Regions from separate parts of the Pseudomonas sp. FW507-12TSA genome, predicted to be linked through region 1. Evidence: riboswitches for the same ligand, from Rfam matches in the RefSeq annotation. Region 1 holds a riboswitch; the other holds the start of a gene.
What was found. Region 1 has a riboswitch for manganese ahead of AC3WK8_RS06455 (manganese efflux pump MntP). Riboswitches for the same ligand answer to the same signal wherever they lie in the genome.
Positions count from the first base shown of each region.

Region 1 (4,316 bases):
CGCTTGGAGCCCTGGCCCATGTGGTTCTTGTCGCGGCGCGACTCGCTCGGGCCGACCCAGGTGCTGAACGACAGGTCGCCCCATTTGTTGCCCCAGCCCAGGCCCTGCTGGGTGTTGAGGAAGATGCCGTAGGGGCTGACGACCTCGGCGCCGAGGATCGGCACCACGGTGCGCTCGTCGCTGCCGCTGTAGCGTGGAACGCTGGCCACCCCGGCGTTGACGCCGAATTTCCAATCCTCGGCATGGGTCACGGCAGAGGCCGTGGTCAGGCCCAGGGTGCCGAGCCACAGCGCGGTGGTGGCGGAGCGTTTCAGGGTTTTCATATCGGTCTAGAACCTCAGGTAGTTGGTGTTATAGGAACGCTTGAACGAGTAGCCCAGGACGTTGACTCCGTTGATCTGGCGTCGCACGGTGTCGCCCAGGCCGGGACCATGGCCGGCGATCACCGCATGCGCGTTGTCCACCGGGGCCAGGATGTAATCAGTCAGGGTGCGGCCCTGCTGCAGGCTGCGGATCATCAGGAAGCCCTCTTCCAGGGCGATGCTGACTCCGCTGACGGGAGTGTTTTCCTCGCTGTCGGCAAGGGCTTCGTAGGTGCCCACCGTGGCCAGCCAGTTATCGGGCAAAGGCACCGGATCGATGCGTTCGCCCACCGCCAGCAGTTGGCCGTGGCTCTTGGCGGTGAATACCCGATGTCCCTGGATGCTGACGACATCCAGTTGCACCCGGCCCAGGTCGCCCAGGTCCCGGAGCCAGAGGCCGAGGATTTTTTTCTGCGCCCGCAGCCAGCCATGTTCGTCGCGCAGTAGCTCGAAGCGCACGCCAGCCACCTCGCCGAACAGGCGCTGGCCCTGGTCCCTGATCCGCAGCACGCCATAGGCCGTGGCATAGAAACCGGCCAGTTGCTGGCGGTCGGCGGCTTCCGGCACCCGGCGCCGTACTGCCAGCTCACGGGGTGGCAGGCCAGTGCCCGTGTCTTGTTCCTCGGGAGCGCCGTGGGCCTGCAGCAGCAGGCGCAAGGCCTGGGTCACCAGGCCCGGGACCAGCGTTTCGCCGGTGTCGGAGTTGCTCATCACGATCACCGCCAGCTGTTGTTCCGCCAGCACGCTGACCTGGGCATGGAAGTTGTTGCCGATGCCGCTGTGCTGCCAGGTACGAATGCCGGGGCGCACCCACTCGTCGCCGCATGGCGAGAGGAACCAGCCCAGGCCCACTTCACAGTCGAAATCCAGGGCATTGCCGATGTTCTGCGGGCGGGTCATCTCCTGGATCGAGCTGGCCGACAGCAACTGGCGTTGCTTGTAGTGACCCTGGGCGAACAGCATCCGGACGAACTGGCTCAGGTCCCGCGGGCTGGTCCACAGGCCGCCGGCGGGAATGTCGCGCTCCGGGCTATGGCCGCTGGCGGCACCATCCTGGTAACCGCGGGCGCGATAGGGCTCCTGGCGGCTGTCACCGATGAAGCTCGACTGGCGCATGCCCAGGGGCCGCAGCAGGCTGGCCTGCAGGTGCTGCTCGAAGTCCTGGCCGGTGCTGCGTTCGATAGCCGCGCCCAGCAAGGCGTAGCCAAGGTTGGAATAGGCGGTGCGGGTGCCGGGGTCATTGTTCAGCCATACCCCGCTGACCTTCTGCGGTAGCTGGCCCAGGACATGAGGCGTGCGCAGGTCATGCAGGTATTCGCCAGGCATCCCGGCCTGGTGGCTGAGCAGGCGGCGCAGGGTCACTGCCTGGTCGGCGGCGTCCTGGTCGTCGTGAAAGCGCGAGCGGACGTAGAACTCCTTGAGCGTGGCTTGCAGGGGGGCATCGAGCTGCAAGCGACCTTGCTCCACCAGTTGCATCACCGCCGTGGCCGTCAGCAACTGCGACAAGGCACCGGCACGGAACGCGGTGTTCTCGGTCACTTGCAGCCCCCGCTCCTTGTCGGCGAAACCAAAGCCCCGGGCCCAGATCAACTCCTGGCCGTCTACCAAGGCGATGGACAAGCCGGGCACCTGGTGCTCGGCCATTTGCTGCGGGATGTACTGCTTCAGGTAGCGAATGATGCTGGCGTAGTCACCCTGGACGATGCTCGGAGGTGTCGGCGGCTGGCCGTTGCAACCCAGGTTGCTGAGCAAGAGGCCCAGCAGCGGCAGGCCAAAGAGTTTGGCGGACATGAAACACCCGGGCACAAGGATTGGATGCCGGGAATGCTAGGGAAGGGCGTGTGGCCAGTCTTTGGCAGCTTTGTCAGGAAAATGTCAAAGAGTGTTAAACCGGCAGTTAACCGGGGGATGCAGGGCCGCTGATGAAATTTTCACAAGTGGCGGGTTAAGCTGCGCGCCTCTTTGGGGAGTAGCCTGCCACCGCTTCTTGCGGTGGAGCCCGTATCAACACTCTCGGCAACCTGCCGTGGTGCGGGCGCCGTTGCGGTTGGTGAGACCATCGACATACCTGCGCTGAAGTCGGGCGCGTGGGCATGTCGTGGACTCAAGCCCGACCGGAAGACCCAAGATGAATCCAGCCTCGATCATTTTCCTCGCCTTCGCCATGTCCACCGACGCCTTCGCGGCTGCGGTCGGCAAGGGTTCGGCCATGTTCAAGCCACGCCTGCTCGAAGCCCTGCGCATCGGCCTGATATTCGGCGTCATCGAAGCCATTACCCCGGTAGTCGGCTGGTTCATCGGCCAGGCCGCGGCCCAGTGGGCGGCCGCCTGGGACCATTGGATCGCCTTCGCCCTGCTGTCGGCGCTGGGCCTGCACATGATCTACAACGGGGTGCGGCTGGAGACTGAAGCCGAGCCGCAAGCGCCCAAGGCGCATGGATTCTGGTTGCTGGCGGTCACCGGTTTCGCCACCAGCATCGACGCCCTGGCGGTAGGTGTAGGGCTAGCCTTCGTCAACGTCAATATCTGGGTGGCGGCCACCGCCATCGGCCTGGCCACCATGACCATGGTCACCCTGGGCGTCATGCTGGGCCGGGCCATCGGCACGGTCATGGGGCAGCGTGCCGAGGCCCTGGGAGGCCTGGTGTTGATCATCGTCGGCAGCGCGATCCTCTATGAGCACTTGTCGGCGGTGGCTTGATCCTATAGTTGGTTTTTACTGGCGATCATCTCGGGCTGAGGCACGGCCTGGAGGGTTACAACGCCAGGCTGTGGATCACCTGGGTGGCGTCGTCGGGGTCGATGGCGCTACGCATGCCCAGGAGCTTGGCCAGGCGGCGCATGCTGTAGTTGGTGGCCGAGTCCACCGAGTACATCTGCTGGTAGCCGTTGTGACGGGCCTCGTCGATCAGGTGCTGCATCAGCAGGGCACCAAGGCCCTTGCCTTGCCATTCATCGGCGATGGTCACGGCGAATTCGCAGCGCCAGGGCTGGTCGTCCACCTGGGCATAACGGCTGATACCGACTTCCCGCAGTTCGCCGTTGTCATGTACCAGGGCCACGTAGGCCACCCGTTGCGCGGTGCCGACATCCATCAACTGGTCGAGCAGTTGATCACCCACTTCCTTGACTTCGCCGAGAAAGCGCTGGTGCCGGGTGATGGGCGAAAGGTTTTCGATGAAGGCTTTTTCCCGCTGCCGATCCTGCGGGCGCAGTGGGCGGATCAACACATGGCTGCCGTCGCTCAAGGCGTCGATCCAGTACTGGCCTTGCTGCGCCGGGAACGGCGGGTGAGGGAGCATATCGAGAGCGCTGCTGGACATGGTCAAGTCTCCTGGGAGGCGAGGGGCGGGCTGCAACCACAGCCCTGGTTGCCCAAAGCTTCATCCTTGTGGAGGTGCGGTTGCTTGACCGGCATCAATATCTCTGGCTGTACCGGCAATCGGCGGATCACCGGTCATGGCGTGGCCACTGATAAGGCCATTGGCTATTAGGGCTATCGCTTAATATTCTGGAACTTCCCGGCTGTGCTGCGAATGAGCTGATCTACGCTCTCGAGCAGGACAGACAGGAGTCATGATATGGAGCGTCGGACCAGCGGTGCGAGGTGGTTGTGCAAGTCGTTTGCCAGTGCCCTGGCCAGCGCCGCGATGCTGCTGGGCGCCAGTGCCCATGCCCAGTCGCTGGCGATCACGGTGTCTCCCAACGTGCCCCGGGACATTCCCGGAGGGGCGCCCCAGGCCTCGCTGGCGGCCGCTGCGGCCTTCGTCTGGCAAGAGTTCATCGCCCTGAACTGGCCAGCCCGCGCCGGGCAGCGTGATGTGCCCGATTTCAACCGGCCTTTCGGTGCCTCGGGTGGGCCATTGGTCTGGCAGACCTACCGCAGCAAGGTGGAGATCTTCCCGGGCAACGGTAATGCCAATGTCGGGCCGCCAGGCTATTCCCCAACCGGGG
Region 1 covers NZ_JBYSWT010000005.1:30,605-34,920, forward strand. Annotated here, with positions in the region: gene AC3WK8_RS06445 (MipA/OmpV family protein) at 1-323, opposite strand, end outside; gene AC3WK8_RS06450 (serine hydrolase domain-containing protein) at 330-2,153, opposite strand; yybP-ykoY riboswitch at 2,320-2,480, shown strand; gene AC3WK8_RS06455 (manganese efflux pump MntP) at 2,491-3,063, shown strand; gene AC3WK8_RS06460 (GNAT family N-acetyltransferase) at 3,119-3,685, opposite strand; gene AC3WK8_RS06465 (hypothetical protein) at 3,944-4,316, shown strand, end outside.

Region 2 (4,316 bases), on a different contig from region 1:
GCGGGTCGTGAATTGATAGACTGCGCCACTTTTTTTCAGGTGCGGACGATGGACATACGCAGCGAAATACTCTTACGCCAGGCCGAGCTGTTCCAGGGCCAGGTATTGCTGGCCGGCCTGAGCGCCGATGACCTGCTCGGCCGCCTGCCGGCCGCCCAGGGCTGGAGCTGGCACGCCGGCGACCACACGGCGCTGCTAGCCCGCTTCCCGGACCGCTGCCATTTCGGGGTGAACGCCCCGGACAGCGCCTTCGACAGCGCCGTGCTGTTCCTGCCCAAGTCCAAGGACCTGGCCCACTACCTGCTCAACACCCTGGCTTCGCGCCTGGCCGGGCGCGAGCTGTACCTGGTGGGGGAAAAGCGCGCCGGCGTGGAAAGCACCGCCAAGCAGCTCGCCGCCTTCGGCAAGCCGCGCAAGCTCGATAGCGCCAGGCATTGCCAGCTGTGGCAGGTCACGGTGAGCAACGTCCCCGAACCTGTGGCCCTGGAGAGCCTGGCCCAGGAGTACCTGTTGCCATTGGCCGAAGGTCCGCTGAAGGTCGTCAGCCTGCCCGGCGTGTTCAGCCATGGCCGCCTGGATCGCGGCACCGCGCTGCTGCTCGAACACCTGGACCACTTGCCTGCCGGCCACCTGCTGGATTTCGGTTGTGGCGCCGGAGTGCTGGGGGCGACGGTCAAGCGCCGCTATCCGCAAACCCGCGTGACCCTGTTGGACGTGGACGCCTTCGCGGCCCGGAGCAGCCGCCTGACCCTGGCAGCCAACGGCCTGGAAGGCGAGGTCCTGACCGGGGACGGTATCGATGCCGCGCCCATGGGCTTGAACTGCATCCTGACCAATCCGCCGTTCCATACCGGGGTCCACACCGACTATCAGGCCACGGAAAACCTGCTGAAAAAATCCAGGGAACATCTGGAAAAAGGCGGCGAACTGCGGGTAGTCGCCAACAGTTTCCTGCGCTACCAGCCACTGATCGAAGAGCATCTGGGGCCCTGCGCGATCAAGGCCGAAGGCGATGGTTTCCGCATCTACCGGGCCAAGCGCGGCTGAGCGTCTTTTTCACCAACAAGGCTTGCCGAAAGGATTTTGCCTAGGCAGAATCCGCTCCGTCCTAGGGGAGTAGTCTCCCACGAGCGCCACGCTCGTCCGGCATGCGTCAACATACTTGGTCCGAAGACCATGGCGCATGCGACCCAAGAGTCCGCACAGACGGGCTGCCGGGTTTGACAAGACCTATGACACGCACACCTTACCCGGGGCGGGAAGGCTGTACGTGTCATAGCCGTGTCGACCCGCCCCTTAGGAAAACCCTGATGCTGGACTCCCTGCTCGTTCCCACCGCAATCGTTGCCTTGGCCGAAATCGGCGACAAGACGCAACTGCTTGCCCTGATCCTCGCTGCGCGCTTTCGCAAACCCTGGCCGATCATCGCCGGCATCGTCGCCGCGACCCTGGCCAACCATGCGGCCGCCGGTGCGGTAGGCGCCTGGTTCGGCAGCTTCTTCTCGGATGCGACCCTGCACTGGATCCTCGCCGCCAGCTTCACCGCCACTGCGCTGTGGACCCTGGTGCCGGACAAGATGGACGACGACGAAGCCACCACCGCGCGCAAGTTCGGCCCCTTCCTCACGACCCTGATCGCCTTCTTCCTGGCCGAGATCGGCGACAAGACCCAGGTCGCCACGGTCATGCTGGCTGCGCAGTATCCGGAATTGTGGCTGGTGATCATCGGCACCACCCTGGGCATGCTGATCGCCAACGTACCAGTGGTGCTTGCCGGCAACTTCGCCGCGGACAAACTGCCGCTGACCCTGATCCGGCGCCTGGCGGCATCGGCGTTTGTCATCCTGGCCCTGGTCGCGGTGTACAAGGCCATGCAGAGCAGCGGCTGGCTGTAAACGAAAACGCCGGCAAGGCAGCCCCCGTTACGGGAACCGCCTTGCCGGCGCATGCATCATCGGCTGACGCGGTGGATCAGGACTTCTTGGCCTGCTGGTACAGCGGCATCACCTTGGGAATCGCCGCCTGCAACGAGGCGATACGGCTGGTGGACGCCGGGTGAGTGCTCATGAACTCGGGCGGCGCGGAACCACCGGCAGCCTGGCCCATCTTGTTCCACAGGGTAATGGCCGCGTTCGGGTTGTAGCCGGCACGGGCGGCCAGCTCCAGGCCGATCAGGTCAGCCTCGTTCTCGTTCTCACGGCTGTTGGGCAGGGTCATCAACAGGTTGACGCCGTTGTCGCCCAGGGCAACCGTCTGCTGGGAAACACCGAACAGGGTCGCGATCTGCTTGCCGGCACCCAGCGCGTACTGCTTGGACATCGCCTCGCGACCGTGCTCACGCAGGGCGTGGGCGATCTCGTGGCCCATCACCGCGGCGATTTCATCGTCGGTCAGCTTCAGCTGCTCGATCAGGCCGGAGTAGAAAATGATCTTGCCGCCAGGACCGCAGTTGGCGTTGAGCTCATCGCTCTTGATCAGGTTGACTTCCCATTTCCACTGCGCGCAATCCGGACGGAAGTTCGGGGCCTGGGCAATCAGGCGGTTGGCGATGACCTGCAGGCGCTTGGCGTTGGCGCTGGTCTTGTCCAGTGCGCCCTGGCTGCTAGCCTCGCTCAGGGTCTCCTGGTAGGACTGTGCGTAGGACTGATTGACCTCGGCACTGGATACCATGCTGAACATGGACTGTTTGCGATCCACGCCCACCACACCTGCGTTGGTGGTGTTGACCGTCTCGCAACCACTGAGCAATACCGCGGCGCTCAGCGCACATACAACCAATGACTTCTTCTTCATGAAAACCTCCCTGAAAACATGGCGCGTATCCTAAGGGCGAGTTGGTATCCGCGCCAGATGCAAAACGCTTTTTTGCTCGCAATTGAGATGCAGGTCAGCGCTGCAGGAAAAAATTCATCTTGTCCCCAGGGCCCGTGGCATTTGACATGGCACCTTGCCACTAACGACCTCCGCCTCCTTCGAGGCGTCATTTGTGCAATCCGGGCTAATGACCCATAGGGCTGCGGCCGATACAGCACGGCAGACCTCAATTCCTGCGCCCGGAGCCTCTATGAAGTTCAAGTCGATCCAGTTTTCGGTGGCCGCACTGGCCGGAGCCATCGTCCTCAGCGTGGTTGCAGCCCTGGTGCTGTATGCCCTGTTCTCCGGCGCCCGGACCCAGCAGATGGTGCAGGAAAGGACCCAGGTCCAGTTCGAGCAAGTCATCGAGCAACGCTTGAGCGGCCTGGCGCAGACCCAGGTCAGCCAGATCCAGCGGGAACTGGAGGCGCCGCTGCTGATTGCCGCAGGCCTGGTGCGGGTCAACGCCCTGATGGGCAGCCGGGATGCCCAGGGCCAGGCGCAACTGAACCTGAGCCGCGAACAGCTGATCGCCCTGATCAAGGAAAACGTCACCCAGAACCCGAAGATCCTCGGCGCCTATATAGGCTGGGAGCCCAACGCCATCGACCACAACGACGGGGCCTACGTCGGCACCAACGTGGTCGGCATCGATGCCGCTAGCGGCCGCTTCCTGCCCTGGTGGTTCCGCAACCAGGACTCCAGCCTGGGCCTGGACAAGCTGGCCGACGTCAATGACCGGACCGTGCTGTCCACCGGGGTGCGGGCCAGCGAGTACTACCTGTGCTCCAAGGACAACCTCAAGCCCTGCGTGATCGACCCCGCGCCTTACAAGGTCGGCGACAAGGTGGTGATGCTCGCCTCCTTCATCCAGCCCATCCTGCTGGACGGCAAGTTCCAGGGCATAGTCGGTGCCGACCTGTCGGTGAACTTCATCCAGGACATGCTGGTGGGCGCCAACCAGAAGCTCTACGGCGGCGCCGGCGAGATGGCCCTGATCGGCGGCAACGCGCGCCTGGTGGCCTACACCAAGGACCCCGGCAAGTTCGGCGAGAAGGTCAGCGACGTACTCAACAGCGATACCGTCGCCAAGCTGTCCAATCTCAAGCGCGGCGAGGTGACCTATGACGTCGACCAGGCCAACGGCAAGATCGCCCTCTACCTGCCCTTCGGCATCGGCCAGACCGATGCCCAGTGGACCCTGATGCTGCAACTGCCCCTGGGCGCGGTAATGGCTGACCTGGACAAGCTCCAAAGCGACCTGGCCGAACAGCGCCAGGCCGACACTTTCGGCATGGCCATGGTCGGCCTGGTGATCGCCGGCGTCGGCCTGCTGGTGATCTGGCTGGTGGGCCACGGCATCGCCCGGCCGCTGCGGCAGATGGTGGCGATGCTCGACGATATCGCCCAGGGCGAAGGCGACCTGACTCGCCGCCTGAGCAGCGACCGCGCCGATGAGCTGG
Region 2 covers NZ_JBYSWT010000002.1:59,081-63,396, reverse strand. Annotated here, with positions in the region: gene AC3WK8_RS02385 (2-hydroxyacid dehydrogenase) at 1-16, shown strand, start outside; gene AC3WK8_RS02380 (methyltransferase) at 49-1,047, shown strand; yybP-ykoY riboswitch at 1,099-1,222, shown strand; gene AC3WK8_RS02375 (TMEM165/GDT1 family protein) at 1,311-1,895, shown strand; gene AC3WK8_RS02370 (M48 family metallopeptidase) at 1,972-2,793, opposite strand; gene AC3WK8_RS02365 (methyl-accepting chemotaxis protein) at 3,065-4,316, shown strand, end outside.
Region 2: it holds a riboswitch for manganese, as region 1 does, so the genes downstream of both, AC3WK8_RS02375 (TMEM165/GDT1 family protein) here and AC3WK8_RS06455 (manganese efflux pump MntP) in region 1, are expected to answer to the same signal.